3 regions of the Kineococcus arenarius subsp. arenarius genome follow, and region 3 is predicted to be linked to each of the others. Evidence: riboswitches for the same ligand, from Rfam matches in the RefSeq annotation. Region 3 holds a riboswitch; each other region holds the start of a gene.

Region 1 (2,250 bases), on a different contig from region 3:
CTCAGCGGGTTGTAGTACGCGTAGTCGAGGCGGACGGTGTCCCCGCCACCGGACGCGGAACCGGCGGACGGCGCCGTTCCGGTGGAGGACTCCCCCTGCACGCAGCCGGCGGCACCGAGGGCGACGCCGCCGAACAGGGCACCCAGGGCGGTGCGGCGCGCGAGGGGGCGGGGGAAGTGGGACACGGTTCTCTCCAGGGGCAGGGTCGCCCGCACGAGCGGCGGACGACGGGGTTCGCAGGGGTCAGCAGGCGTGCCGCGGGGTTCGCGGGTGCAGCGGTGCCCGGGCCGGGGGCCGGGCGCTCAGGCGTGCGCGCGCGGCACGCCGAGCAGTTCGAGCAGTTCCACGCGCAGGTGGGCGAGGTCGGCGTCGCCCCGGTCGCGCGGGCGCGGCGGCCCCACGGCCAGGTCGCGCACGACGTGGGCGCCGGCACGGCCCTCGGTGGTTCCCAGCACCAGCACGCGGTCGGCCAGGTGCAGCGCCTCGTCGACGTCGTGGGTGACGAGCAGGACGGTCGCACCGGTACCGCGCTGCACGTCGTCCAGCAGGTCCTGCATCTTCAGGCGGGTCAGGGCGTCGAGCGCGGCGAACGGCTCGTCCAGCAGCAGGACACCGGGGCGGCGCACCAGGGCGCGGGCCAGCGCGGCGCGCTGGGCCATGCCGCCGGACACCCGGCGCGGGCGGTGACCGGCGAACCCGGCCAGGCCCACGGTCTCCAGCTGGTGCAGCACCTGCGCGCGCCCCTCGGCGCGGGGGGTGCCCAGCGGCAGCCCCAGGGCGACGTTGCCGGCCAGGTCCCGCCACGGCAGCAGCCGCGGCTCCTGGAACACCACGGCCGTGCGCCCGCCCACCCCGCGCACCGGCTCGCCGCCGACCTCCACGGTGCCGGAGGTGGGGGTGTCCAGCCCGGCGACCAGGCGCAGCAGGGTGGACTTGCCGGAGCCGGACGCGCCCAGCAGCGCCACGGTGCTGCCGGGCGCCACGTCCACGTCCACCCCGGCCAGGACGTCGTGCCTGCCGGAGCCGGTGGTGAACGAGCGCCCCACCCCCCGCAGGGCGACGCCGGCGGCCTCGACGCGCTGCGCCGCGGGCGCACCGCCGGGTGCTGCCACGGCGGGGCCGGGCACAGCGGGGCCGGGCACGGCGGCGCCGGACGTGGCTGGACTGGACGCGGGACGCGTGGGTACGGCCGACACTGCTCCTCCATCGCTCCTGGCGTGAGCACCGCACCGCCCGCTCCGGCCAGGGAGCTGATGGAGGTTGCTGCGGCGTCGTCGAGCCAGGTCTCTCGGCCGCTCTGGATGGTGGCGTCATCAAACGCGAGGACGCCCGCACCTGTCAAAACGGGTGGCCCCCGAGAGGGTGACGTGCGTTTTCACCACGGGGCGCACGCGCGCGACTACGGTGGACGAGCCATGCCGTTCTCCCGGACAGCCCCCCACCCCGCCCCCCGCACCGCGGCGCCGGGCGTGGCGGAACCGTGGACGACGACGGCGAACGCGGTCACCGCGGTGCGCACCGCGGTCGCGGTCGCGCTCGGGTGCGCGGCGGCCGCCACCGGCTCACCGGCGCTGCTGCTGGTGGCGTACCTGGCGTACTGGGTGGGCGACGTGCTCGACGGCGCCGTGGCGCGCCTGATGGACCAGGAGACGCGCCAGGGGGCGGTGCTGGACATCCTCAGCGACCGCGCCTGCACCGCCGTGCTGCTGACGACCTACCTCGGCTGGCACCCCTCCATCGCCGTGCCCGCAGCGGTGTTCCTGCTGCAGTTCATGGTCGTGGACTGCCTGCTGTCGCTGGCCTTCCTGCGCTGGCCGCTGGTCAGCCCCAACCACTTCCACCTCGTCGACCGGCGGGTCTGGCTGTGGAACTGGTCGAAGCCGGCGAAGGCGCTGAACACCTCGGGCGTGGTGGCGTGCCTCGTGCTGGGCTTCGAGGGGGCGGCGACGGCGGTCGCCGTGGCGGTGCTGGCCGTCAAGTGCCTCTCCGCCGTCCGGGTGGCCCGCCTGAGCCGGGCCCCGCGGTGACGCGCCCGTGGAGGACCTGAGGGCCACCGGTGTCGCGCTGGAGGTCCTCGCCGCGATCGCCGTGGGGGCCGTCTCGGCCGTCCTGCCCGTCGTCAACGCCGAGGCGGTGGTGCTCGCCGCGGCCGTCGGCAGGCCCCGCACGGCCGTTCCCGTGGTCCTCGGCGTGGCGCTGGGCCAGACGCTCGGCAAGGTGGCGCTGATGCTCGGCGCGCGCCACGGCGCC
Region 2 (2,250 bases), on a different contig from region 3:
GGTGGACCACGCCCACCAGGGAGATGTCGTTGATCTCGTGGACCACGTCCTGGCTGGGGTGGCCGGTGACGGCGGTCTTGAACTTGCGCGGCAGGTTCGCGAGCTCCGGGTCGCCGATGAAGCGGTCCACGATCTCCGTGATCACCGGCGTCGGGTCGATGACCTCGTCACGGGCGATGCCCGCGACCGGGCTGCCCAGCACCACGCGCGGGGTGTCCCCGCACGCCTCGGTCGTCTGCAGCCCCACGGCCTCGAGCCGGCGCCAGATCTCCGGGACGTCCTCGATGCGCACCCAGTGCAGCTGCACGTTCTGCCGGTCGGTGATGTCGGCCGTGTCGCGGGCGAACTCGGTGGAGATGCCGGCCACGACGCGCAACTGCTCCGTCGTCAGCGCTCCGCCGTCGATCCGCACGCGCAGCATGAAGAACTCGTCGGACAGCTCCTGCGCGGACAGCTGCGCGGTGCGCCCGCCGTCGATGCCGGGGCGGCGCTGGGTGTACAGCCCCCACCAGCGGAACCGCCCGTTGAGGTCGTCGGGCGCGATCGAGGAGAAACCCCCGGCCGCGTAGACGTTCTCGATGCGCTCACGGACGTTCAGCCCCCCGTCGGCGGCCTTGAACTCCTCGTTGTGGTTGAGCGGGGCGGTGCCGTCGACGCGCCACTGCCCGTTGCCACCGGGGCGCGGGGCGCGCGGTGTGCGGCGGGGAGCCGCCGGGGCGGTCTGCTCGGGGGGGGCGGTGCTGGCGTCGGGTGTCATGGAACCTCACGGGGGAGACGGGTCCTCCTCGTGAGGAGGCCCTCAGCTGGTGGGGTGCAGCGAGCGACCGGGACGGCACGCGTAGGCGCTCTGCAGCCGCATGAGGTCGACGTACCGGCGCGAGACGAGGCGCACGGCAGAGGGCTGGACCACGGGACCACGGTAGGGCACGAGCGCACGAACTCCAACACGGTCCCGGAGGTCCGCGCGGCGCGGACGGGCGGAGCGGGGGGAACCGCGCCGTTCTCGCCGGTGTGGTGAGGTGTTGACCGCCCCCCGGGGGTCGTCTACCGTCAGTGGCGGTCACGAGTACCAGCGTCAAGCCCCGGCTCGCTGGTCGGCAACCCTCCTGTCGCGGCGGGGTGCTCCGGGTGAGGACCCGGCCGGTCGCCGTTCGGCGTCCGGCAAGCGCGGACCTGCGGGTCCACGGACGTACGGACGGCTCTCCTCGTGCACAAGTTCGCCCTGCTCGCCCTGGTCGGCCTGCTGGCTCAGCTCGTCGACGGCTCCCTCGGCATGGCCTACGGGGTCACCTCCACGACGCTGCTGCTCGTCGTCGGGGCGAGCCCCGCCGCCGCGTCCGCCACCGTCCACCTCGCGGAGATCGGCACCACGCTGGCCTCCGGGGCCGCGCACTGGCGCTTCGGCAACGTGGACTGGCGCGTCGTGGTGCGCGTGGGGGTGCCCGGCGCGGTCGGGGCCTTCCTCGGCGCGACGGTGCTGTCGTCGCTGCCCACGGACGTCGCCGCCCCCGTCATCAGTGCCGTGCTGCTGCTGCTGGGCGTGTACGTGCTGCTGCGCTCCGCGGTGGCGCGCTTCGACGAGAGGTCACTGCACCGGCCGCTGCGGCGGCGCTTCCTGGCGCCGCTGGGCCTGTTCGCCGGGTTCGTGGACGCGACCGGTGGCGGCGGCTGGGGTCCCGTGGGCACCCCCGCCCTGCTGGCCTCCGGCCGGCTGGAGGCCCGCAAGGTCATCGGCTCGGTGGACACCAGCGAGTTCCTCGTCGCCGTGGCCGCCAGCGCGGGTTTCCTCGTGGGGCTCGGATCGCAGGGCATCGCCTGGACGTGGGTGCTGGCGCTGCTGCTCGGCGGACTGATCGCCGCGCCCATCGCCGCCTGGCTGGTGCGCTACGCCCCGCCGCACGTGCTGGGCTCGGCCGTCGGCGCCGTCATCGTCCTGACGAACTCGCGCACCCTGCTGCGCAGCGACGCCGTCGGGGCCACCGACCCGGTCCGCTGGGCCGTCTACGCGCTCGTGCTGGTCGTCGGCGCCCTCGCCGTGGCCCACTCGGTGCGCCGGCACCGCCGCACCGCCCGCACGCTCACCACCACCGACAGCGAGAGGAGCAGCGCGCAGTGACGTACGTCATCGCCCAGCCCTGCGTGGACGTCAAGGACAAGGCCTGCATCGAGGAGTGCCCTGTCGACTGCATCTACGAGGGCGAGCGCTCGCTGTACATCCAGCCCGACGAGTGCGTCGACTGCGGTGCCTGC
Region 3 (2,250 bases):
CACTGGAAGCAGGACCACCTGCTCCTCGGCGCCGCCCTCGGCCGGGACGCGCAGGCCCGCGAGGTGCTCGCCCGCTACCGGGACCGGGTGCTCGGGCTGCGCGACCGGGTGGCCCCCGCGACGGTCGTCTCGGTGCTGCGGCGACGGCCCGACGGCCTGGAGGCGCACGGCCACTGGTCGTTCTGCGGCTCCGTCCTCACCGACCTCGGCCTGCGCCGCCCCGCGGCGCAGGACACGCCGACCAACGGCTTCCCCGTGGACGCGCTGGAGCCGCACCTGGCCGCCGACGTGGTGCTGTGCAGCCGGGTGCCCGCCTCCCCCGGCGTGCCGCCGGGGACCGTCGAGGTCGGTGGTTCCGCCTGGCACGGTCACGCGGGTCCGCTCGCGGCCCTGACCGTGCTCGACGACCTGGAGCGCGTCCTGCTCGGGTGAGCGCCGGCCACCCGGGTGCCGCGTCACCGCCCGGCAACCGGGCGGTGACGCGGGCGCGACGCGCCCACCCGTGCCCCGCTCCGCCGGGCCCGGGGATCCGCTACGCTCAGCACCACACCATCCAGAGTGGCCGAGAGACCTGGCTCGTCGACGCCACAGCAACCACCGCGCGAGCGGCAGGTGCTCCCGCCAGGGGCGATGGAGGATTCGCAGTGGACTGCTCGACCCCGCTCACCCGGCGCCACCACGTCGACCTCGGCCGGACGGCGTCGATGGCCTGTCGCACCGGCGCCTCGATGCGCCGGGGGACGCCGCGCACCGCCTGACGGTCGCGGCCTCCCCGGAAACCCCCTGCACGAGCGCGCCGTCCCGCGCGCACCCACCACGGACGTCGCCCCGTCCACGCACCCCGGAGCACACCCATGCCCCTGCCCCGCCGCACCCCGCTGTCCACCGGCGCCTCGCGCCTGCTCGCCTCCCGCCGCCGGGTGCTGTCGTCGGCGCTGGGCCTGGGCGCCCTGGCGGCGACGGGCTCGCTCGCGGCCTGCGGCAGCGACACCTCCGCCTCGGGGCTGGCCGCTCAGCCGGCGGTCGACCTGACGGGTGCCACGATCAAGCTGATGGTCAACCAGCCGCACGTGCTGGCCTTCACCGAACTGCTCGGACCGGCCTTCGAGCAGGAGTTCGGTGGCCGGCTGGAGGTCACGGCGGTCCCGTACGACCAGCTGACGAGCAAGCAGATCCTCGACGTCCAGGGCGGCGACGGTGAGTTCGACGTCTTCGACTACTTCTACTTCGGGCTCGGTGAGCTGGTGAACGCCGAAGCGCTGGTGGACCTGACCGACTGGATCGGCGCGAACGGCGACATCGGCACCGACGACTTCCTGCCCTCGGTCTACGACCCCTACACGCTGCTGGACGGCAAGCGGTACGGCCTGCCCTTCGACGGCGACACGCACGTCCTGTACTACAACGCCGAGGTCTTCGAGCGGTACGGCGTGGCACCGCCCACGACGTGGGACGAGTACGACGCGGCCGCCGCCAAGATCACCCGAGACTCCGGCGGGAGCGTCTACGGCGCGATCGTCGAGGCGCAGCAGGTGCCGATGATCCTGGGCTGCTCCTTCATCAACCGCCTGGCCGGCTACGGCGGGACGCTCGTGGACGCCGACGGGGCCCCGGCCTTCGCCGGCGAGGAGGGGCTGGCCGCGCTGCAGCACCTCATCACCGTGGCGCCCTCCGCGCTGCCCACCCCGCTGCAGACCGGTTTCGACCAGGCCAACTCGGCCTTCCTGGCCGGCAAGGGCGCCATGCTCGACACCTGGACCGACCTGGGCCTGAAGGCGCAGGACCCGGCCAGCTCGCAGATCGTCGACAAGTGGGGCGTGGTCACCCTGCCCGTCGGGGGGAGGAACACCACGCCGCGCACCGCGCTGGACTCCGGCTTCGGCCTGGGGGTCTCCAGCGCCTCCGGGCAGCAGGACAAGGCCGCGGCCTTCGTCAAGTGGGCGACCGACGAGGAGCGCAACTTCCTGCTGTCGTCGACCGCGGGCTCGGGCATCGACCCGGCCCGGACGAGCGTGCTGCGCTCCGAGGAGTACGCGGCAGCCGCCGGCGAGGCCACCGACGTCATCCGCGAGGGCCTGGAGGGCGAGCCGCTGGTCTGGCCCAAGCAGGCGGGGGCCCCGAAGGCGCTGCAGGACCTCGTCGACCAGCTCGCGCTGGCCATCCAGGGCGAGCGGGAGCCGCAGGCAGCCCTCGACGAGGCGGCGGAGAACTGGCAGCGGGAGCTCGGGTGACCCAGGTCGCCGAGGAGCG

Evidence for each region. Region 3 has a riboswitch for S-adenosylmethionine ahead of ACRYM0_RS04655 (ABC transporter substrate-binding protein). Riboswitches for the same ligand answer to the same signal wherever they lie in the genome.
Region 1: it holds a riboswitch for S-adenosylmethionine, as region 3 does, so the genes downstream of both, ACRYM0_RS08625 (ABC transporter ATP-binding protein) here and ACRYM0_RS04655 (ABC transporter substrate-binding protein) in region 3, are expected to answer to the same signal.
Region 2: it holds a riboswitch for S-adenosylmethionine, as region 3 does, so the genes downstream of both, ACRYM0_RS12890 (sulfite exporter TauE/SafE family protein) here and ACRYM0_RS04655 (ABC transporter substrate-binding protein) in region 3, are expected to answer to the same signal.

Annotation. Positions count from the first base shown of each region.
Region 1 covers NZ_JBJLSE010000025.1:28,102-30,351, reverse strand. Annotated here, with positions in the region: gene ACRYM0_RS08630 (aliphatic sulfonate ABC transporter substrate-binding protein) at 1-185, opposite strand, end outside; gene ACRYM0_RS08625 (ABC transporter ATP-binding protein) at 303-1,112, opposite strand; SAM riboswitch class I at 1,201-1,308, opposite strand; gene ACRYM0_RS08620 (CDP-alcohol phosphatidyltransferase family protein) at 1,416-2,027, shown strand; gene ACRYM0_RS08615 (hypothetical protein) at 2,035-2,250, shown strand, end outside.
Region 2 covers NZ_JBJLSE010000050.1:19,507-21,756, forward strand. Annotated here, with positions in the region: gene ACRYM0_RS12885 (nitrite/sulfite reductase) at 1-757, opposite strand, end outside; SAM riboswitch class IV at 1,059-1,174, shown strand; gene ACRYM0_RS12890 (sulfite exporter TauE/SafE family protein) at 1,208-2,116, shown strand; gene fdxA (ferredoxin) at 2,113-2,250, shown strand, end outside.
Region 3 covers NZ_JBJLSE010000010.1:60,499-62,748, forward strand. Annotated here, with positions in the region: gene ACRYM0_RS04650 (ABC transporter substrate-binding protein) at 1-432, shown strand, start outside; SAM riboswitch class I at 547-637, shown strand; gene ACRYM0_RS04655 (ABC transporter substrate-binding protein) at 855-2,231, shown strand; gene ACRYM0_RS04660 (carbohydrate ABC transporter permease) at 2,228-2,250, shown strand, end outside.